Regions from separate parts of the Colwellia sp. F1 genome, predicted to be linked through region 2. Evidence: predicted binding sites of a transcription regulator. Region 2 holds the regulator's gene; each other region holds the start of a gene.
What was found. The regulator FNR, encoded in region 2, switches genes on or off when oxygen is low (the NO sensors DNR and NnrR bind a similar motif). The targets are predictions, from matches to a motif close to TTGATCTAGATCAA.

Region 1 (7,733 bases), on a different contig from region 2:
ACCCATAGACACCTATAAAAAGGTGATTGATGATATTACCGCTGAACCACTGCATTTAGACTGGGAGTCTTTACGTGCAAGTATTCAAGAGCATGGTGTGCGTAACTCAACGGTGTCAGCTTTAATGCCTTCAGAAACCTCATCTCAAATATCTAATGCCACTAATGGTATAGAGCCACCACGTGGTTTAATTAGTATTAAAGCCAGTAAAGACGGTGTTCTCAAGCAAGTAGTGCCTGAATACCAACGGCTTAAAGACAACTACGAGCTACTGTGGAATATGCCAAGTAATGAAGGATATTTAGAGCTTGTTGGTATTATGCAAAAGTTTATTGACCAAACCATCTCGACCAATACTAATTACGACCCAGCTAAATTTGACGGTGGTAAAGTTCCCATTAAACAAGTGCTCAAAGATATTTTAACCGCTTATAAACTGGGTATTAAAACTATGTATTACCATAACACTCGAGACGGTGCGAGCGATGATGTATCGGTTGAAGATGATGATTGCGCGGGCGGTGCTTGTAAAATTTAAGGGGCACAGCTTATTAAAGTGTCCGCTATTTAACGTAAATTATTAGCATAAGTTAAAACAATCAATGAGCCAAGTCATGTGACTGGGTTCATTATTGTTGCCGTTGTTAAAAACTGCTTTAAAAGCAAACGCTTTAACGAGATGGCAACCTATTAAGGAAAGACAACAAATGATGTATACCACCTTTAATCAAACCCCTAACAATGCCTTACTTGAACCGATGTTTTTAGGCAACAGTGTCAATGTTTCTCGCTATGACCAGCAACGCTACATCGCCTTTGAAAGACTAATAGAAAAACAACTTTCATTTTTTTGGCGACCTGAAGAAGTCGATGTGTCAAAAGATCGCGCAGATTGGCAAGGCTTAACTGACTCTGAAAAGCATATATTCATTTCTAACCTAAAGTACCAAACACTGCTTGACTCAATGGCGGCACGTTCAGTAAATGCGGTTTTTTTACCATTGGTTTCTTTACCTGAAGTTGAGACCTGGGTAGAAACATGGGCTTTTAGTGAAACTATTCACTCTCGCTCTTACACCCATATTTTACGTAATTTATTTACCGAGCCCGGTGAAGTTTTTGATGACATCATTGTTAACCCAGCCATTTTAAAACGTGCTACGAGTATTGCAAAATACTTTGACGAGGTTATTTTAACCACGCAGTTACTGCAATCGCAAGGGGAAGGCAGTTATGAAGTTAATGGGAAAACTATTGAGGTAAACTTACGTAAACTTAAAGAACGGTTATATTTAGCCGTTTGCTCTGTCAATGCGCTTGAAGCTATTCGCTTTTATGTAAGTTTTGCTTGCTCTTTTGCTTTTGCTGAACGTGAATTACTAGAAGGTAACGCTAAAATAATCAAGCTGATAGCACGCGATGAAGCACTCCATTTAACGGGTACTCAGCATATTTTAAACTTATGGGCGTCAGGCAAAGATGACCCTGAAATGGCAGAAGTTAGTAAGGATATGCGTGAGGCTGGCTTACAAATATTTTTAGACGTGGTAGAGCAAGAGAAAGAATGGGCAAAATACTTATTTAAAGATGGCTCAATGATAGGTTTAAATGCTGAAATACTAAATCAATATATTGAATATATTTCAAACCAACGCCTGACAGCGATTGGCTTTGAAGCACAGTTTGATATAAAAAGTAACCCATTACCATGGATGAACTCTTATTTAGTAAGTGACAATGTACAAGTAGCGCCACAAGAAACAGAAATTTCAAGCTATTTGGTTGGTCAAGTAGATTCAAGCATTGAAGCTGATGATTTTGACGATTTTGACCTATAGTTTCTATGTCTTTTAATATCACCATTGAGGATCGTAACATCACGTTCCTCAAAGAAGATAAAAATATATTGAACACACTAGAAAAAGAGAACATAGAATCTCATTTTCATTGCCGAGATGGATTTTGTGGTGCGTGTCGTTGCTCATTAAAAAAGGGTACTGTCGAATACAGCCAGTACCCTTTAGCGTATATAGGTGACAATGAAATACTCACCTGCTGCGCTTATCCAACCTCTGACATAGTGATCGAAATAGATTAACGCTGTAAGCAGGGCCTGCCCATGTTTTCGCTACTTAGTCGCTTTTTTGTTCATTAACTGACCATACTTCTCAGCTAAGAACGCGGCGGAAACTCCGTGTAATAAAGTACTCATCCAAACAGCATTAATTGCTACCACCAATATGGCTTGGCTATGCTCAGGTAATATTTGATGTGAAACTAACAGTGCAAATAGGGCAGTAGCCAAGCCTCTTGGGCCAAACCACCCCATAAATAAGCGCGTTATTGCTGTTGTTTTTGAACCTAACAAGGATAAATATATAGCAACAGGCCTGATAACAAAAAGACTTACTAATATGTAGCCTGCCACAGGTAGCGTAAGTTGCTCAATCGCCTGAGGCAATAAGCCTATACCTATTGTCGTAAATGCAGCCCATACTAACATTTGAGCGTCTGACTCAGTAAACTTATATATAAACCGGCATTGACCTTTAACAATATTACCAAAGGTTAGCCCAGCGATAAATGCTGAGATAAACCCATTACCGCCTAGCAGAGTAGCAGCGATATAGCTAATACCAGACAGTGCAAGCACACCAATACCTTCATAAACACTGGTAGTATATTGATGAGACTCTACAAATAAAAAAACCTTACCGCTGCACCAACCTATAACAACGCCAGCTACTATAGCAATTAACACTTGCCCCGCTCCTAACAATAACCAGTCGAGGTATGTTGCAGAAGGGGTTTCATGTATCGCTAAAAAACCTGCAAAAAATAAAATAATTGGCAATGCAAGACCATCATTTAAACCGCTTTCTACCGACAATGTTTGACGTTCGTCTTCAGGTACTTTTTTATTACTAATCACTGCTTGGCTTAGGGCTGCGTCAGTAGGAGCAAGTATGGCTGCAGATAACGCTACCAGTGCTATTGACCACGTGGGTAAAAACAACATGCCAGCAACAGTACCGAACAATACTGCAAGCGGTAAACCAAGTATTAACATACGAAGTGGTAAAGTATTTTGAGCTTTTAAGTGTTTTAAGTTGACTTGCGATGCATCTAAAAATAAAAGCACAACTAGCGTTATTTCTGCCAGTAAATACAGCACTTCCTGGGCGTCATTTATCTGCATAATATTAAGGGATGCAATAGCAAAACCAGCACTGATAAACACCATGGGCGCTGAAATAATGGTTGAAGATAACCGCTTAGCGATCAATGAGTAAGCTCCTAAGCAAAATAAAATAACTAAAATACCTATTTCCATTGATGTTAACGCCTTACGTGTTTTGTGTGCCCTAAATAGCGATACTGAAATTAACTATCGCCTTGAGTCAGTATACTTAATTATTAAGTTTTGTCTGCTTTAGATCCTCGACTACCGTTGTGCTTGGTTACTTTATCGTGGTAGATAAAATATCATTACCACACAAAAGATAACAATCCCCCAAAATGCTTTCACAAAAAAACTCACCTTGCTTCGCCTGTCGTTTGGGTGCTTTAACGGCAACGCCATACCACAATGTTGGCAATGCTCGTCTGTGTCCTTGTTATCGCCCTGACAATAAAGGCATTTTTTACTTTTGTTACTCATAACGGCTTCCCTTAATTTCTATTACTTTGCTCTACTGCCATAGTACTTTTCTTGTCTTATTGTGATGTTAACTGATGATATAATTGAGGTAAACGTAATGGTAATTGCTCAGGCCTTAAAATAACAGTAAAGCCATCTGCACCAAAAAGGTAAGGTAAATAAGCTTGTGCGTCGGTATCAACCGTAATACAAAAAGGTTTAATACCTAAACGCTTTGCTTCGTTTATCGCATGATGAGTGTCTTCTATACCGAAGCGGCCTTCATAATGGTCAATATCATTGGGCTTACCATCAGTTAAAATAAGCAGTAACTTCTCACTGGTTTTTTGCTCATTTATCACCTGTGTTGCTTGGCGAATGGCAGCCCCCATACGGGTATAAAAACCCGGTCTTATAGCTTGTATACGCCCTCTTACCTCATCACTGTACTTTTCATTAAAGTTTTTTAGCAGAGTAAAGCGAACATTATGTCGTTTAACTGAAGAGAAACCATACATGGCAAAGTTATCACCCACTGATTGTAATGCTTCACCAAAGAGTAATAAGCTGTCTTGTACTACGTCAATCACTCGGCTTTCATTGTTTAAGTGCGCATCAGTAGACATAGATAAATCTGCTAATAATAAGCAAGATAAGTCGCGATTATTGCCACGAAACGATTTAAATAAACCTTTTTCAGCACTCGCTGAGACTTGGCTTTCCACATGAAAATCTAACCAAGCACTTAAGTCGATTTCTTCGCCTTGGGGTTGGGCTTTAAGCCAATAACGAACACTGCGTAATTGCTCAAACTGCGCTTGTATAATTTTTGATGTTTTTTGTAGTCGTACTGGCAATCTTGCCGCTTTTGCGTCTTTAGGTAGCATAGGTTGTAATAAGCAGCGATCAGCTTGCAACACTTGCTGTTTGTAATGCCATTCGGGTAATTTTATCCCTTCACCTAGGGGGATGTCGTCTTCTGAAGCTGAAGGTAAATCAAGATCTATTTTAATTTGTGCACTTCTTTGTTTTTCTTGTTCTTTGGCTAGGGTAATTTTATCAAGATCTTCGACTGTTTTAGAGTTGTCTTGATCATCATCACTGTCATCACAACCGCGATCAAGTTTAGAAAATTCACTCCAAGAAAATAAGCTTTCAAGTCGAAAAATCATCATGCCTTCGCGCTCATTCGGTGAGTCTGCCCGTTCGGCTTTCTTTCTGCTGGTGTCAGATTTTTTTGCCGTCTTTTTCTTCTCTTCTTCCTCTACTTCATTTTCGTCAACGTCTAGGTATTCAGCCATGAGTATTTCTTCTGAACTCGCGCTCGGGTATAGCCATAAATAAACCGCTTTGGGGGCAAAGTTAACCATGGGAAACTCAGTTACCGCCCCAGGTGTTAAAATAGCTTTAACAATAGCGCGCTCCATTACCTGTTCTGCTTTAGGTAGTTTGTTTGCCTCTGGCCGGCTGGCAACAAAGGCCTTTGCTAGGCGTGTATAACGATTAGCGAGGGCTGGATACTTTGCTAACACGTCAACAACTAAGGTTTGGTTGTCTTTGGCCCAGTGGGTAAAGCGGCCACTGTGGTGCGACGCCAATACCGCTAACCAAATATAGAGATCATAATTTAATGATTTATCATCAAAAATAGCAAGCGACTCTGGTAGACGTAAACTTTCTTCGTCTTGCCAAGCTAAACTTACCAATTGGGTGTCACCAGATATTTTTTGAATTAAGCTTTTACGACTTAAGTATTCTCGCCCTGACGCGGCTTCTACCCGCTTTACCGCATCGCCACCTAACGCACGAAAAACCATGCCCACAGATTTATTCACTTCATCAAATGAGACACGAGCATGATCATATTCAGCGCTTGCTTTACGCGTAATATACTTATGCCAAATACCACCAACCCACTCTTCCATAACCCTAAAACCATTGAACAAATAAAGAATAATGTCATTGTATCAAAAGCGATTATTTTATACCTGATTTGGGTCAAGAATATTGAACTACGAGCTAATAAAAACACAAACAATAAGGAGTAAAGTTTTACCTTACTTTCATAGCTTACTTTGGCACGCTGCAAAAACAAACTGTACCTAGCACCGTTAAAAAACAGGAAGCTTATGTGACATAGCACGCGCTATATTGAGCATACCAATAAGTACAAAGCCGGTATGTAGTACAGAAAAATAAAAGATGGTTACCATCATAGGAACATCAAATTGGGCAGAAAGCATGATGTAAATAGCAGGAATGACCACTAATAAAATGCCACTAAGGGCCGAAACTTGTACAGCCCTGATCAAATGTATTCTATTATAATTGGAGATTCGCTTAGCTTGACCGCGCTGCATCCGCATTTTAACTAAAAAATAAAGAAGTAATAAAAAGCCAATAATAGGGAGAAATACTAAGTTAGCTAAATAGAATGATTGAAAAAGCATCGCTGGTTTGTTTTCTTGGTTTGACTTCATGCTTCCCCCTATTATTCGTTAGCCAACCTTTAGTCATCTACCTTCACGTTAACCATATACCTTAGCCATTAGTTTATCAATAAACCCGCGAACTAACTTCCCTTGACTAAGCCAGATCACCATAACTAGTGGCAAATGCTCTCTTAAACTAAATAAATAAGGCCGATTACAATAGGGAGTATAATCACATAGCTTAATAACGCATATCGCCAACGTTTAGGAGCGGTTTTTAGTTCCATAAAAATATCGCTAACCTGCTGCCCTTTAAAAAAAACAATAAATAACACTATACTAATAAAGACCACTTTCGGTGCACTCAACAATGCTAAAAATGAACCTATATAAGCAGATATTACTGTTAACAGTAGCAATAAAAGCCAACTGAGGGTAAATTTTTTATTTGAATTAAGCTGTGCCATGAAGCTGATTCCAATTTAATTAAATTACATAAACCAACGGAAATAAAATAATCCAAAGTAAATCAACCATGTGCCAATAACTGGCACCTGATTCAAAGCCAGAGATGTTGGTTTCGTTATATTCATTTTTCGCGGCTTTAATGGCAACCGCAGCAAGAATAACCATACCTAACAATACATGCATTAAGTGAAAGGCGGTGATCAAAAAGTAGAGTGTAAAAAAAGTATTAGTTTCAATATCTATACCCTGCTGAAATAACGATGAATATTCCATCATTTTTACCACTATATATAAACAAGCAACAAGTTTAGCCACCACCAACAATTTTGCCGCCTGCTTACCATCACCCCGATGCATTTTATTCAACGCTAGCGCGACAAAGTAGCTACTGGTAATGAGGGTTAGGGTATTAATCAAGCCCGACATTTGATGTACTTTGCTCTTACTTTGGCTAAACATATCAGCATTAAGTTGCTCTGAAACAGCAAAACCAATAAACAAAAGGGCAAAAACACTCAACTCGGCCAAAATAAATACCCACATGGCTAAGTCACCTGGCAACCGACTCGTTAAATCTGAAGTTTGTTTTATTTCAGCTTGTTTGTTTTGTACTGGTGTAGTGGTGATATTATCCATGCGTTACAAGGGTGACCTTAGGTTACTTCATTGGGATTACAGTAAAATTATTAGCTTACTCATCAAAATATACTTTAGCGACATCCATCAAGGCCTTCACTGTTTGAGGGTCGTCAGATAATGGCTCAGCTAAACAACACCGGCACACATCTAAAACATTCATGCCAGTACTTATCATTCGGGCTGCATAAATTAATAAACGTGTTGAAGCCACTTCATCTAAGTCATTTTGCTCTAGCTTTCTTAACGCTCCTGCTAGCTCAACTAATTTAAAGGCTAAATGTGCATCAACACCTGTCTCTTTTATGAGTATTTGTTGCTCTACTTCTGCACTAGGGTAATCAAAACGTAAGGCAACAAAGCGTTGCTTGGTACTAGGTTTCATTCCTTTTAACAAGTTTTGATAACCTGGGTTATATGAAACAACCAGCATAAAGCCGGGTGCTGCTTCAAGTAACTCCCCCGTTCTTTCAAGCGGTAATACACGTCTGTCATCAGCAAGTGGGTGCAGAACAACCGTGGTATCTTTGCGCGCTTCAACCACTTCATCTAAGTAA
Region 2 (7,733 bases):
AGCGGCAGCAGTCAAATTAATGAAGCCATGTTATCTGGGGAACAAAAACCTGTTACTAAAAATACCAATGATGCTGTTTTCGCAGGCACCATTAATGGTGATGGCAACCTAAACATACAAGTAAAAAAACCAAGTAATGACTCGTTTTTAAGTCAATTAATTCGCCTGAGTGAACAATCTCAAGCGCATAAACCGAAGCTGGCGCGTTTTTCAGACAAAGTCGCACAATATTTTGTTGCTATTATTTTAATGACCGCTATTGGTACTGCTATTTATTGGCAGCAACATTTACCAGAAGAGGCTTTTTGGATTACCTTATCAGTATTAGTCGCTACTTGTCCTTGTGCTTTATCCTTAGCGACACCAACCGCTTTAACCTGTGCTACCACTCGGTTAAATCGTGATGGAATCATGATAAAGTCAGCACACGTAATGGAGACTATGCCCAACATTAATTGTTTTGCCTTTGACAAAACAGGCACCTTAACCACAGGTGAGTTTTCTCTAGACAAGGTTGTTGTTTATAATAGTGACTATAATGAAAGCCAAATTTTAGCTATCGCTGCTGCATTAGAGTCACACTCTGAGCACCCTTTAGCTAAAGCTTTTATGCAACACAGACGCTTTGATTTAACAACACAGGCGATAACCGTTCAATCTGGACAAGGCGTAAGTGGCGTCGTTAATGGTAAACCTTATAAAATAGGTAAAGCCAGTTGGTTGCTAACATCAGATAACCGAGTAGCTCAAACCTTAGCAAAGGACACTAATGCGCAGACAGTATCAGTATCAGACAAGCTTTATCAGTCGCTTTTAAGCGTTTCTTGCGTACTCGTTTGTGACAACCAATTAATCGCTGCTTTTTCTCTTGCAGATAAATTAAGAGAGGATGCAAGTGAGTTGATTAATCACCTTAATATTAACCATAAAACACTCATACTTTCAGGCGACAACCAAAGTGCCTGTAACGATGTAGGGCAAGTGTTGTCAATATCGCAATGTTATGGCAACTTAAGCGCGACAGACAAAATGAACACCATTAAAGACAAACAAAAAAATAACATAACCGTTGCTATGGTTGGTGATGGGGTAAACGACTCACCTGTTTTTGGTGCGGCGCATGTTTCTATGGCGATGGGCTGTGGTACCGATATCGCTAAAAGTGGTGCTGATGTTATTTTATTAAACAACAAACTTAGCAGCATCAATAACTTAATTTATACTTCAATCAAAACTAAACGTATTATATTTCAAAATTACTTATGGGCTTTTGGCTATAACGCTATTATATTACCCTTAGCTGTTGCTGGTTTTATCACACCTTACATGGCTGTTATTGGTATGTCAGTCAGTTCTATTTTAGTGATAACTAACTCGCTCCGCTTGCTGAAAAATAACACTCAACCTACTGGAGCAACCAAGTGAGTATTATTTATATTTTAATTCCTATTGCTATATTACTTACTACATTAGGGATTTATTTGTTTTTTTGGGCTGTGAAATCTGAACAGTTTGATGATCTTGAAAAGCAAGGCATGAGTATTCTGTTTGATGATAAAGACGTACAAGATCCTGCTGAAGAAAATAAGCCTAGTGAAGCCATATTAAATGATACGGAACAACAGCCTGTAGCGCAGCATAAAAAGCAAGCAGATAAATAAATGACCTTAGATTTATTTTCTGCCTTTATCATAGGTTTACTTGGCTCCGGGCATTGTATTGCAATGTGTGGTGGTATCACTACTATGCTAACCTCTGCCCTACCACCATCAGCGCAATCTAAAGATAAATATAACCAACAGCAAATACCCGTTAATAACCAAGTTGTGGTCGTTCCATCTATCGCTAATCACCAAGCTACTTTGGTGATCCTTTACAACATTGGCCGTATTAGCACTTACGCTTTTATTGGTGCTATTGTTGGTTTTACTGGGTCGATTGCAGCAAAAAATATTGGTATGCCCTTGGTTGGCCTACGTTTAGTTTCAGCTACTTTTATGATTTTACTTGGTTTATATCTTGGCCAATGGCTCATGTGGTTAAACCGGATAGAAGCTTTAGGCAAACATTTGTGGCGTTTTATTTCACCACTTGCTAGCAAGGCTATTCCGGTAAACTCTCCACTTAAAGCATTGACCCTTGGTGCTATTTGGGGTTGGCTGCCCTGCGGTTTAGTTTATTCAACGTTAACTTGGGCACTAGCTAGTGGTAGTACACTCACCGGAGCAAGCATCATGTTTTTCTTTGGCTTGGGCACTTTACCGGCGTTATTAACACTATCTATTGGGTTTCAACGCATAAAAACTATGTTAGTAAAGCCTTTATTTAAAAAAGTGATGGCTTTGCTATTAATATCCTTTGGCATTTATAGTTTTATTGTTGCATATCAACAACTGTTCTAATACCATAGACTTGTCTTAAGAAATAGTATAAAAGCCTAACAGCTCTGATCTATTACTATCTAAATAACTGAGTAACGCATGTCAAATAATAATACGAGTGCACAACATATTAATTGCCAAAACTGTAGTATTAGTGAACTTTGCCTTCCTTTTACGTTAAATGATCAAGAGCTAACAACACTTGATGATATAATTGACCGTAAACGTCCTTTTCACAAAGGTGACAAACTTTATACTGACGGCCAAGAAATGCATGCGCTCTATGCAATTCGCTCAGGTACTTTTAAAACATTTACCGTCAATGAACAAGGTGAAGAACAAATCACTGGTTTTCATTTAGCCGGTGATCTACTCGGTTTTGACGCTATCGCAAATGCCGAACACAAAAGTTTTGCTCAAGCATTAGAAACTTCAATGATTTGTGAAATTCCTTACGAGAATTTAGATACACTCTCTAACACTATGCCAAAGTTGAAGAAACAAGTATTACGCTTAATGAGCAACGAAATCCGTACCGACCAAGAAATGCTTACATTATTAAATAGAAAAAACGCGGAACAGCGCGTGGCAACTTTTTTAGTCACTTTAAGTGACCGTTATCATGCGAGAGGCTTATCAGCTTCTGAATTTCGTCTTACCATGACCCGTAGTGATATTGGGAATTATATTGGTCTTACAGTTGAAACAATAAGCCGTTTACTCAATCGTTTCCATAAAAGCGGCTTAATAAGCGTTGATGGTAAATTAATTATCATAAATAAAATTGATGAACTGATTGAATGCGCCAAAGGCTAACACTTATAGCAACTGTCATCACTTTTTCGCTAGTAATTATTATCGCTTACATCACAAATATTTAATATAAAACAAGCATTAACTCCTCATTTTTGCTATATATATAAACAAGACTTTACTAAAGTTTACTCAATACCGTCTAGTATAAGAAAGTATTCACTGAGCAAGGATTTAAAGGCTTATTGACATTGGTTTACACCTAAGTGTACACCGCCCTCTACCCCATGCTCCTTGTCTACAAACTTATGCAAAATGGTATACTATATAGCAACAGAGAGGGGTATCATGAATACTTATCAGAATATTCTAGTCGTTATCGATCCGTCAACCGACGAACAAAAAGCATTAAAAAGAGCAATTGATTTAGCAACAAGCATAAAAGCAAGTGGTAATCAGGTCAAAGTTCATGCTTTCATGAGTATCTTTGACTTCTCTTATGAAATGACCACAATTCTCTCAAGCGGTGAGCGTGATGTGATGAGGCAATCAGTTATTAAAGATAAAGAGCTTTGGTTAACAAGCCTGATAGATGACTTAAACCCTAGTATTGATATTAGTAAATTAGTCGTTTGGCACAACCGTCCTTTTGAAGCAATAATTGATCAAGTTATTAATAATGAGCACGATCTTTTAATAAAAGGAACACGCCAGCACGACAAATTGAAGTCAGTTGTATTTACCCCCACTGATTGGCATATATTGCGTAAATGCCCCTGCCCTGTTTTATTAGTAAAAGATCATAACTGGCCTAAAAATGGCAACATACTTGCTGCACTAAATGTTGGCAGTGATGAGCCTGAGCATCACTCTTTAAACAGTAAAATTACACATACTGCCAAGCAATTAGCACACCTTATCCAAGGAAATGTTCATTTAGTCAATTCTTTTCCTGGCACCCCCGTTAATATTGCTATTGAAATACCAGAGTTTAACTCTACTGAATATAACGACACCATGCGCAAGCACCATGAACAAGCAATGACCACTCATGCAAGTAAATTTGACATTAACGTTACAAACACGCATGTTGATGAAGGATTGCCTGAAACCGTAATAGAACAAGTAGCAGTAAAAATAGATGCTGAGCTTGTTATTTTGGGTACTATAGGGAGAACTGGTATTTCTGCCACTTTAATTGGTAATACCGCAGAGCACGTGTTAGATCAACTAAACTGTGATGTACTGGCAATAAAACCCGATGGTTATATTTCGCCATTACAGTAAATAATACGGGATTTAACCTAGCAGATTTAACATCAATTAACTAACAGGACATTTAATTACAAAAAATAAACGTACGCCAAGGATGGGTCTAACATCAATACATTGGTTTATAAAATATTTAAAAAGTTGTTGTATTTTATAAGATAAATGTTAATTTGATTGGACACTAAACAATTCCTTATCTTATTAAAACTCAATAACTGCAAAAAATAATAACAATATGAAAAATAATTACAATATTAGGCTAATTTTTCTAAGGTATTTTATGAAAACAATGTTCAAACAATTAAGTTCAATTTTTATATTAATAACTATGATCGGGTTCAGTGGTCAAGCTTGGACGCAAACGACAACGCTTAAACAAGAACAAGCAAAACTGGTCAGCAAATTTGCCACACATATTAACTGGCCAGCTGATGCAAGAGAAACCAAATTCATAATTGGGGTATACAAAGACACCGAAAAATTTCAGTACTTTCAAGAGTTTTTTGAAAATAAAGGAGTTCATGGCAAAGATCTGGTTGTGCGTTTAATTACCAGTTTTAATGAAGTCAAAGATATTAATATTCTGTATTTATCCGCCAGTCAACGTAACTCATTAACAACTGCAAATAGTTATGTTAACAACACAAGCGTGCTCATCATTACTGAAGACAGTAGAGAGCCTCATAAATCAATGATTGATATCGCCTTCAATAAACAACAATCTCGCATTGTCTGTACTATCAATGATGATAGTATTCTAAAACAGCAACTCGTTATTCCTCAGCTTTCTTATTTATTAGATATGAAAGAAAACAACGAAAAGCTCCCCTTCAGCCCGAGTTTTATCCAAGAAAGTCAGCAATCAAAACAACTGTTAGCCCTACAAAACACTCTAGCTGAGCAAGACATTGCTTTAAATCAGTTAACGCAAGAGTTAGCGCTAAGCAAAGAACAACTTAATGCCAGTAATAAAAACTTAGATCAAGATAAACTGAATTTACAAAAAGAGATTGCTCGCTTACAACAAGTACAGCAAGAAAATAAAAAACAAAGCGCTGCGATTAAAGCCAAAGATAAAAAATTAGCACAACTAGAGAAACAATTAAAAGCTCAAATTGAGGTAAATAACCAAGGAGCAAGTACTTCAGATGAAGCTATTGCTAATGTACAGGCAATAGAAGAGCAGAAATTGGCACAAGATAAATTAATTGCTGATTTAAGTGAAAACCTTAAACAACAAAAAGTAATAACAAAGAATACAGCAGAAAAATTAGCAAGTGTTACCAAAGACAATGATGCCCTATCTCATTTTAAAATACTGTTTTATCTTTTTGCACTCATTGCGATCATTGCTGCCGCTTTTGCCTTCTTATTATGGAAAAAATCTAAAGAAATAACTTCAGTTACACCTGTAGCAAAAGACCCAGCAAGTGATAAGTTGTTAGCTATTAGAAACCGTCAATTAGTGAAATCAGAAAACTTAGCTGCATTAGGTTACATCGCAACCGATACAACCTACGCCGCTGGTTTATCATTATCGGAATTACAAACACAATTTTCTTCAACAGGTGATACTAAAACCGCAGCAACACTTAAGCCTGTTTTAACTTTATTAAACAATCTTAACCTTATTGCCGCTGATCAAGATGAAACTAAAATGCAAAGCTTTGATGTCATTGCATACATACAAAGAATGGCAAGCTTATATGCTTTCGAATTTAGCCAAAGCGATATTGTTTATAGCTATACAGGCGAAAAAGAACTCTCGATTAAGTCAGTCCCTAGTTATATCGCCTTAATATTGTTAAACCTCATTAATAACTCACTCAAACATGGTTTTAATAATGACGGTAATGGCAAAATAACTTTAAACGTTGAAAAAGGGGCTAAAGGCGGGGCTACAATAACCTACGCTGATGATGGACAAGGAATGAGTAAAGACACGTTAAAACAAGTTTTCGACCCGTTTTTTACCACCCAGAGTGAGCGAGGCTATGTTGGTTTAGGCATGAGCACGACCTACGATTTAATTAAGAAAAAATTAGCGGGCGATATAACAATAGACAGTGTTAAAGGTAAAGGTACTACGGTAACTATTAACTTACCTTAAGCTAACCTAAAGCCTTTACTCTCAAGGCTAAAAAGGCCAGTGAAATCACTGGCCTTTTTATTGCTATTTTATCGTCATTAGTACAGCCGTGTTTTGCTCACAGTGTGTTGTTATAATTGCATGAATAATTAAAGTTGATTAACAATACTGGTTAGCATGATAATATAGCAAAACTATTTTCGTTCTTTGATGAACGAGCAGATTAATTTATTAAGTATTAACAATGGCAAATACAAAAGAATCAACCGTTGACTTTGAGCAAAAAAAATTAGAAAAAAAATTACGTAACCGTATAGGCAAGGCCATATTTGATTATAAGATGATTGAAGAGTCTGATGTCATTATGGCGGCAATCAGTGGCGGTAAAGATTCTTTTGCTATGCTAGATTTATTGCTCATGTTGCAAAAATCAGCACCGATCAACTTTGACATTATTGCGGTAAATTTAGACCAAAAACAGCCAGGGTTCCCTGAAGAAATATTACCTGCCTATTTTGAGTCTTTAAATATTCCCTATTACATCGTTGATAAAGACACCTATTCAGTTGTTAAAGCAAAAATTCCTGAAGGCAAAACTACCTGTTCTTTATGTTCACGGCTTAGAAGAGGCTCATTGTATGGTTTTGCAGAAAAAATTGGCGCTACTAAAATAGCACTGGGTCATCATATGGACGATATTGTTGAAACATTAATGATGAACATGTTCAACAATGCAAAGTTAAAAGCCATGCCACCAAAGCTACTCAGTGATGATAAACGCAACATCATCATTCGACCACTTGCCTACTGTAGAGAAAAAGATATTGCACAATTGGCCAAGATGAATAACTACCCTATTATTCCTTGTAATCTTTGTGGCACACAAGAAAACCTACAGAGAAAGAAGATTAAACAAATGCTAACTACTTGGGACCAAGAGTCGCCGGGTCGTGTAGAAAGTGTGTTTAAAAGCACGCAAAGTGTCAGCCTTTCACAGCTTTCAGACACAAGTTTATATGACTTTTCAACCTTAACCCTTGATAGAACTGCGGCTGCAAAAGAGCAAGAGTTTGGCGGGGCTGATATCTCGTCATCCAACTTAATTGACGTAAAAAACATAGAAATTATTGACGCTTCCTAACCTTCCGTGGAGTTTCTTAACGTTAAAGGGCTGTTTTAATCTTAATTAATTTAAACAGGTACAAGTAGCTTTATATTTTGCCAAAATGCTACTTGTA
Region 3 (7,733 bases), on a different contig from region 2:
TACGTTCAACTCAACTATGCTCTTGATGCAGGCGATAAACACATGTGTATTTTATTTTTTGCCATTAAACAACACCCTAAATACCCAGTGATCATTTGCGCTAACCGTGATGAGTTTCACCAAAGGCCGACAGAAAAAATGCATTGGTGGCCAGCAGATACTGCTCAAGATAAGAATCACGGCACTATTTTAGCCGGTAAAGATTTACAAGCTGGTGGCACTTGGCTTGGCTTAAATCAGCAAGGACGTTTTAGTGCGTTAACAAATTACCGTCAACCGCAATTATTTGATCAAGGTAAAAAATCACGTGGTGAGTTAGTATTACAAGCCTTATCAACAAACGATGCTAAAATAAGTGAGCAACTGGCCAGCTCGGCACATCATTACAATGGTTTTAATTTAGTTTTTGGCCAATTAGATCAACTCACCTGCTTTAACAGCACCACGCAAAAACAACAAAAATTAACCACAGGCTTTCACAGTTTATGTAATGGTAGTTTGGACGATATTTGGCCCAAAATGGCGCTAGGGCAAAAAAAACTAACGGCATTTATTAACGCGCACAGTGATCTTTCTACCTTAAATACAGATCTAGACATCAATGCATTATTTGAGTTAATGAAAAATAACCAACAAGCGTCAATCGAACAACTCCCTAATACCGGTGTACCATTAGATTGGGAAGAGCGACTGAGTTCTATTTTTATAGTTTCGCCAGAATATGGCACTAGAACAACAAATATTATCACCCAAGACAGCGAGGGAAATATTACTGTGCATGACCGCAGCTATAATGCGCAGGGAGTATGCATCAAAGCACAGCAGTTTTTAGTACCATTTAAGCCATTCAGTTAGTTATTCTTTTAGACTGGCATTTAAGTTATTCTGTTAGGGAGTGTAAATTCTTTAACATTCAACTGGTGTTTTTGTAATTTTCTATAAAGCGTTCTAACGCTTATCTCTAAGTTATCAGCAATCAATTTGGGTTGGTTACCATATTGGTTTAGTAGTTCAATAAGGTATTTTTTTTCATTCGATATTAAATTAGCTGAATGCGATGTTTCGCTGTTAGCACTTTTTATATTTTGAGGTAAATGTTCTACATTAATAAGTTCATCATCACTTAATAAAGCACTGCGCTGAACAATATTATTAAGCTCTCGCACATTACCCGGGTAATGGTATTTTGATAGTGTGGCTAATGCTTCACCCGTAAATTTTTTTGATGAAAACTCACTCTTTAATAGTAAGTGCTCTGCCAATAAAGGGATATCTGCTTGTCTTTCTTTTAACGTTGGTAAACGAATAGGAAATGCGGCAATTCTATAATACAAATCTTCGCGAAATGTCCCCTCGCTCACCATAGTTTCTATGTTTTTATGGCTTGCGCAAATTAATCTAAAATTCGCTTTTTGTTTTTCAACACTCCCCACTCGGCGATAATAGCCTGTTTCAATTAACTGGTCACAAGGTTTAGTCGCATTGTGCGATACTTCATAGCATTTACTTTTTCCTAACAACACCTCTGTTGTGTAGGTGTCACGATACGCTTGATTAACCGCCTCAATCGAATAATCATTGGTAATATAAATTGCGGGTTTCTCAATAGATTCGATTATCGCTTGAATAGTTTGATGTACCAATTGCATTACTCCCTCATAATTATTGCCATAATTGTCACGCCTGACGCCATTAAATGTCATTTATGTCACCATGGAAAGTTATTTTTTATTCTTATGCCACAACAAACAATAAAATCATTAATTTTCATAAGCTTAAATAAAAACATTACTGGCACCTTTATTGCTATATCCATTACTTAGTCTGGGTAAGATATTATGATGAACATAAGCTTATCTTGATACTCAATAGCCAGTGTTGATTCGCTTTAGCGATTTTTTTATTTGATCTGGATCAAAGGTTCAAAATGTTTTAAACTTTCAGAAAATATTGAAACTTTATATTGGTGCTATGGAAATTTCAGAAAAAAATCAGTCATTCGTTTATCACTTTGGTGAAATGGGCAGTAAGTGGGGTTTTAACCGTACCGTTGGTCAAATGTATGCCCTATTAGTGATTAGTGATAAACCTATTACCGCGAATGAGCTGGCCAGTACGCTTAATATCTCTCGTGGTAATGTCAGCATGGGCATTAAGGAGCTACAGTCATGGAAGCTAGTGCAGGTGACGCACGTGCCAGGTGATCGTAAAGAATATTACAACGCCATTGGCAGTGTTATGGACATGGCAAATATTGTTTTTGAAGAAAGACGCAAACGTGAGGTAGACCCAACCTTGTCATTGTTACGGAATTTGCTACTTGAACCCCCTGAAACCGACAGTGAAGTGTATGCTCAACAGCGGATGAAAGATATTCATGACTTATTAGAAATGATCACTAACTGGGCAGCAGAGTTACAAAAATTAACCCCTGAACAATTAAATACCCTAATGAAATTAGGCACTGGGGTAACAAAAATTTTATCGGTTAAACAAGCGCTTTTTGCTAAAAAAGACAGTGAAAATTAAATATAAATAAACTGAATGCTGGCAGCATTAACGAGACCAATGCACAAGGCACTTATTGCACAAGAGAGTCAATATGATTAACGAAACCTTAGTAGAACTATCGCGGTGGCAATTTGCTATTACAGCCTTATTTCACTTTTTATTTGTGCCCCTAACCCTTGGCTTAACTTGGATTATATTCATCATGGAAGCTGTGTTTGTCATGACGGGCCGCGAAATTTACCGCGACATGACCAAATTTTGGGGTAAGTTATTTGGTATTAACTTTGCCATTGGTATTGCTACAGGCCTTACCATGGAGTTTGAGTTTGGTACCAACTGGGCTTATTACTCGCATTATGTTGGCGATGTTTTTGGCGCACCACTTGCCATTGAAGGCTTAATGGCGTTTTTCCTTGAGTCCACTTTTGTCGGCATGTTCTTTTTAGGCTGGGACAGGTTAAGTAAACGCCAGCATTTAATGGGCACCTTTTTAATGGCATTGGGGACAAACTTTTCTGCTTTGTGGATATTAATTGCCAATGGTTGGATGCAAAACCCAATTGGTAGTGAGTTTAACTACATGACAATGCGCATGGAGCTAGTGAGCTTTAGTGAAATTATTTTTAACCCCGTTGCTCAGGTTAAGTTTATTCATACAGTCGCAGCGGGTTATGTTGCTGGGGCAATGTTTGTCTTAAGTATTAGCAGTTATTACCTACTTAAAGGCCGAGATATTGCTTTTGCCAAGCGCTCTTTTTCTGTTGCCGCAGGCTTTGGTCTAGCAGCAATATTATCGGTTATTCTGTTAGGTGATGAATCAGGTTATGAAGTGGGCGAAGTACAACGGGTAAAACTTGCCGCCATTGAAGCTGAATACCATACCGAGCCAGCACCAGCAGCATTTACCTTAATAGGTTTACCCAACGATGAAACCATGACAACCGATTATGCGGTAAAAATCCCTTATGCACTGGGCATAATAGCTACGCGCTCGTTAGATGGCGAAGTAGTTGGTTTGCGCGATTTACAAAAAGCCCACGAGCCTAGAATTCGAAATGGCATGGTTGCTTACAAGTATTTAACTAAATTAAGAAATGGGGAAGAAACGCCAGAAAACATCGCTAAATTTAACGAAACTAAGCATGATCTTGGTTACGGTTTACTCCTTAAGCGCTATACCGACAAAGTTGTTGATGCCACAGAAGCACAAATACAAATGGCAGTAAAAGACTCAACCCCGCCAGTCGCTCCTATTTTTTGGGCGTTTAGAATCATGGTGGCTTGTGGTTTTATCATGTTGCTGTTGTTTGTTTTAGCGTTTTATTTTAACGCTAAACGACAAATAGAAGAAAAGCGCTGGTTATTAAAAGCCCTACTTTTTGCACTACCCCTGCCTTGGATAGCAATAGAAACAGGCTGGTTTGTTGCCGAGTTTGGTCGCCAACCTTGGGCTATCAGTGAAGTTTTACCAACTTTTTTATCAACGTCTAATTTGGCCGTAAGCGATTTAATATTCTCTCTGGTCGCTTTTATTGTTGTTTATACCATTTTATTTATTATTGAAATGTATTTAATGATCAAGTTTGCTCGATTAGGTCCTAGTGCGTTAAAAACGGGCCGCTATCATTTTGAACAAGAAGCCATGTTAGCACCTGGCCTTCGCAGCCAAAGCTCTTAAGGGGAAAATCATGTTTGATTACGAAACATTAAAACTAATATGGTGGGGGCTTATCGGCTTTCTTTTTATCGGTTTTGCCATTACTGACGGTATGGACATGGGCGTTGGTGGTTTATTACCTTTTGTCGCTAAAAAAGATGTTGAACGCCGTGTCGTTATTAACACTGTAGGTGCCCATTGGGACGGCAACCAAGTATGGTTAATTACCGCAGGGGCTGCACTTTTTGCCGCCTGGCCGTTAGTGTATGCCACGGCCTTTAGTGGCTTTTATTTCGCGATGATGTTAACGCTGTTCAGTTTATTTTTACGCCCCCTTGCCTTTGACTACCGTAGTAAGCTCGACTCAGAACAATGGCGTACTCATTGGGATAAAGCATTATTTGTCGGTTCTATGGTGCCGCCATTGGTTTTCGGTGTCGCCTTTGGTAATTTATTACAAGGCGTGCCCTTTAACTTTAACGAATACATGCGCGTTACGTATACGGGGTCATTTTTCGCCTTATTCACCCCTTTTACTTTATTAACAGGTGTTGTCAGTGTTGCCATGGTACTGATGCATGGCTCAACTTGGTTAGTGATGCGAACAGACGCCAATGTAGCCCAACGCTCTGCCAATATTGGTCGTGTGGTTGCCGTGGTGTTATCGCTCACGTTCGCCCTTGCTGGTGTTTTGGTGTGGCAAAGTATTGATGGTTATGTGGTTACCAGCACTATTGACAAAATGGGACAGGCGCAACCTACACTCAAAACAGTCGCAGTCACTGCCGGTGCGTGGTTTCATAACTACCAAAACACCCCACTTTTATGGTTAGTGCCGGTTACCGGTATATTAATGCCCTTAATCGTTGCGTTTTTATTACGCAATAAAAACAATAAAATGTCGATAAAAGTTACCGCATTTATTGCAAGCGCTTTAACCATTGCTAGCATTATTTTAACCGCCGCCATTGCTATGTTTCCGTTTGTAATGCCCTCAAGCAGCCAACCTGCTCATAGCTTGCTGATGTGGGACACTGTTTCAAGTGCAGACACGTTGGCCTTAATGTTTGTCGTCGTCGCTATTTTTATTCCTGTTATTCTTGGTTACACCTTTTGGTGCTATAAAAAAATGTGGCGTACCGTGACTATTGCTGAAATTGAGCAAAACAATCACAGCGCCTATTGATTAACTGATGAAGAACATATTAAACAAATTTAGAGGAAGATTTCATGTGGTATTTTAGTTGGATATTAGGGGTATTACTTGCGGTTGCTTTCGGTATTATTAATGTGATGTGGTACGAAATGGAACAACATGTAGACAATATTGCTGATGATCAAAACAGTGATAAGCCGTCATAAATTTCGCTGTAAGTATGCGCTAATGCAATAGTGCTTTACCGCTTACTTATACCATTACGCATAAAGAAGTGACCACTTAGAACAACATGACAAAAAAAACTGATCAACAAAAAAAGCACACTAACCTTTGGCTTAAAGCGCAAAAAAAACACGCTCACGGTAAGTTAACTATCGCGATTGCTTTAGGATCATTCAATGGACTTTTAATGATCTTACAAACCGCCATATTAGCTTACCTTATTGACTGGGTTATATTTTCAGACAAAAGTATTCTTTTCTTTAATGACCCGAACAACAGCCTCGTCGCAGGCAGCACCATACTTACCAAGTTTAGTATGATTATTATCACTTTAGTGGGGGTTATTTTTTGTCGTGCTGCACTGGGTTATTTTAGTGAATGTTATAGCCGTCGCAGCGCCATGAATATAAAAGCGAATATTCGCTCACGCCTGCTGTATCGCGTATTTCAATTAGGTCCGTCTTTTGCGCAAACCAAAGGGAGTGGTAAACTTGCACATTTGTTACACCAAGGTATTGACTCATTAGAGGATTACTTTGCTGGTTATCTACCTGTTATTGCCTATTGCGCCGTTATTCCGCTAGCAATACTAATCGCGGTTTTTCCTATCGACTGGCAGTCAGGACTTATTCTCTTAGTAACCGCGCCGATGGTGCCATTTTTTATGATCCTTATTGGCCACAAAGCGGAACGCTTAAACCAAAAGCATTGGGCTAAACTTCAACGGATGAGTGGCCATTTTCTTGATATTATTCAAGGATTGACGCAACTGAAAATATTTAATGCCTCAAAAAGAGAAATTGCCGCGGTGAAAAAAATTAGTGACGATTACGGCAATGAAACCATGGGCGTGTTAAAAATCGCCTTTCTTTCTTCTTTTGTCTTAGAGTTTTTAGCGTCAATCTCAATAGCTTTAGTCGCCGTAGTATTGGGTTTTCGTTTGTATTACGCTGATGTAGACTATGTGTTTGCCTTATGGGTGCTCTTGTTAGCACCAGAATTTTACTTACCCTTTAGGCAGCTTGGTACACAGTACCATGCAAAAATGGCCGGTGTCACCGCCGCAGAAGACTTGGTTGATATTCTAAGCCAGCCCGTACCAAACAAAACACAAAACACCACTTTTACCGCTCCTTTTACTATTAAGCTAACACAAGCAGAATTTGCTTATCCAAAGCGCAGTAATACCTTAAGCAATATAAACCTTGAATTTTCATCGCCTGGTTTATATGCCATTATTGGTGAAAGCGGCTCAGGAAAATCGACCCTCACTGATTTAATATTAGGCTTTATTTCCCCGACTGCGGGCCAAGTTAGCGTCAACAACCAGTTATTAACTTCAGCTAATCGTGATAGCTGGTTACAACATTGCGGGTGGATTTCACAACAAGCTCAAGTGTTTTATGGCTCATTAGCCTTTAATGTTGCTATGTCTGACAGTTATCAAGATGATCGCATTTACGATGCGCTGCAAAAAGCTGGGTTAAGCAGTTTTGTAGCAAGCCTTAGGCAGGGTATTAACAATAACATCGGCGAAGCCGGTGCAGGGCTTTCTGGCGGACAAGCACAACGTTTAGCTTTAGCCCGTGTTTTTTACCACCAGCCTAAGGTGCTGATACTAGACGAGCCGACCAGTTACCTTGACCAGGCAACTGAAAAAATTATCACTGCATCCATTAATGATTACGCAAAAAATAATATGGTCATTGTTATTGCACACCGTTTACATACGGTGATTGACGCGAAAAATATAATTGTTCTTGAACAAGGAAAAATCATCGAATCTGGTACACACCAAGCACTGTTAGCACATCAGGGGTATTATGCACAACAGTTACTTATGAGAGGTGAGTTATGAAGGACAACTTAACACAAGTAACACATTCACAAACAAACGATTCACCAATACGCAATGTTCATCTTCCTGCTGGCAGTGACAAGGTAAACGCACAAACATTTATGCGCTTGCTGCAGCTACTAAAGCCACAACTGCCACTTATGTTACTTGGCGCGTTATTATCGGTCATCACCATAGTCGCGAACATTAGTTTATTAGCAATCTCAGGTTGGTTTATCACCCTGATGGCCATAGGCGGGGCCAGTGGTATTACGGTAAATTATTTTACCCCAGCGGCGATTATTCGTTTTTTAGCCATAGTACGTACTGCCGGGCGTTATGCCGAG

Region 1: AC0UA9_RS14425 (nitric oxide reductase activation protein NorD) is a predicted target of FNR. The motif match lies at 5,629-5,642, and genes of this name have one in related genera.
Region 3: AC0UA9_RS06320 (GbsR/MarR family transcriptional regulator) is a predicted target of FNR. The motif match lies at 1,905-1,918, and genes of this name have one in related genera.

Annotation. Positions count from the first base shown of each region.
Region 1 is NZ_JBWDLI010000016.1:54,759-62,491, forward strand. Features, by position in the region: gene nrdA (class 1a ribonucleoside-diphosphate reductase subunit alpha) at 1-538, shown strand, start outside; gene nrdB (class Ia ribonucleoside-diphosphate reductase subunit beta) at 708-1,838, shown strand; gene yfaE (class I ribonucleotide reductase maintenance protein YfaE) at 1,844-2,098, shown strand; gene AC0UA9_RS14415 (cation:proton antiporter) at 2,129-3,334, opposite strand; gene AC0UA9_RS14420 (DnrP protein) at 3,467-3,661, opposite strand; gene AC0UA9_RS14425 (nitric oxide reductase activation protein NorD) at 3,718-5,565, opposite strand; gene AC0UA9_RS14430 (hypothetical protein) at 5,752-6,120, opposite strand; gene AC0UA9_RS14435 (cytochrome C oxidase subunit IV family protein) at 6,264-6,539, opposite strand; gene AC0UA9_RS14440 (cytochrome c oxidase subunit 3 family protein) at 6,559-7,176, opposite strand; gene AC0UA9_RS14445 (AAA family ATPase) at 7,232-7,733, opposite strand, start outside.
Region 2 is NZ_JBWDLI010000009.1:150,563-158,295, forward strand. Features, by position in the region: gene AC0UA9_RS10485 (heavy metal translocating P-type ATPase) at 1-1,425, shown strand, start outside; gene ccoS (cbb3-type cytochrome oxidase assembly protein CcoS) at 1,422-1,661, shown strand; gene AC0UA9_RS10495 (sulfite exporter TauE/SafE family protein) at 1,662-2,402, shown strand; gene fnr (fumarate/nitrate reduction transcriptional regulator Fnr) at 2,481-3,197, shown strand; gene uspE (universal stress protein UspE) at 3,483-4,421, shown strand; gene AC0UA9_RS10510 (YfiR/HmsC family protein) at 4,687-6,516, shown strand; gene ttcA (tRNA 2-thiocytidine(32) synthetase TtcA) at 6,740-7,636, shown strand.
Region 3 is NZ_JBWDLI010000005.1:123,778-131,510, forward strand. Features, by position in the region: gene AC0UA9_RS06310 (NRDE family protein) at 43-855, shown strand; gene AC0UA9_RS06315 (AAA-type ATPase lid domain-containing protein) at 876-1,703, opposite strand; gene AC0UA9_RS06320 (GbsR/MarR family transcriptional regulator) at 1,972-2,529, shown strand; gene AC0UA9_RS06325 (cytochrome ubiquinol oxidase subunit I) at 2,603-4,189, shown strand; gene cydB (cytochrome d ubiquinol oxidase subunit II) at 4,200-5,354, shown strand; gene cydX (cytochrome bd-I oxidase subunit CydX) at 5,399-5,530, shown strand; gene cydD (thiol reductant ABC exporter subunit CydD) at 5,617-7,407, shown strand; gene cydC (thiol reductant ABC exporter subunit CydC) at 7,404-7,733, shown strand, end outside.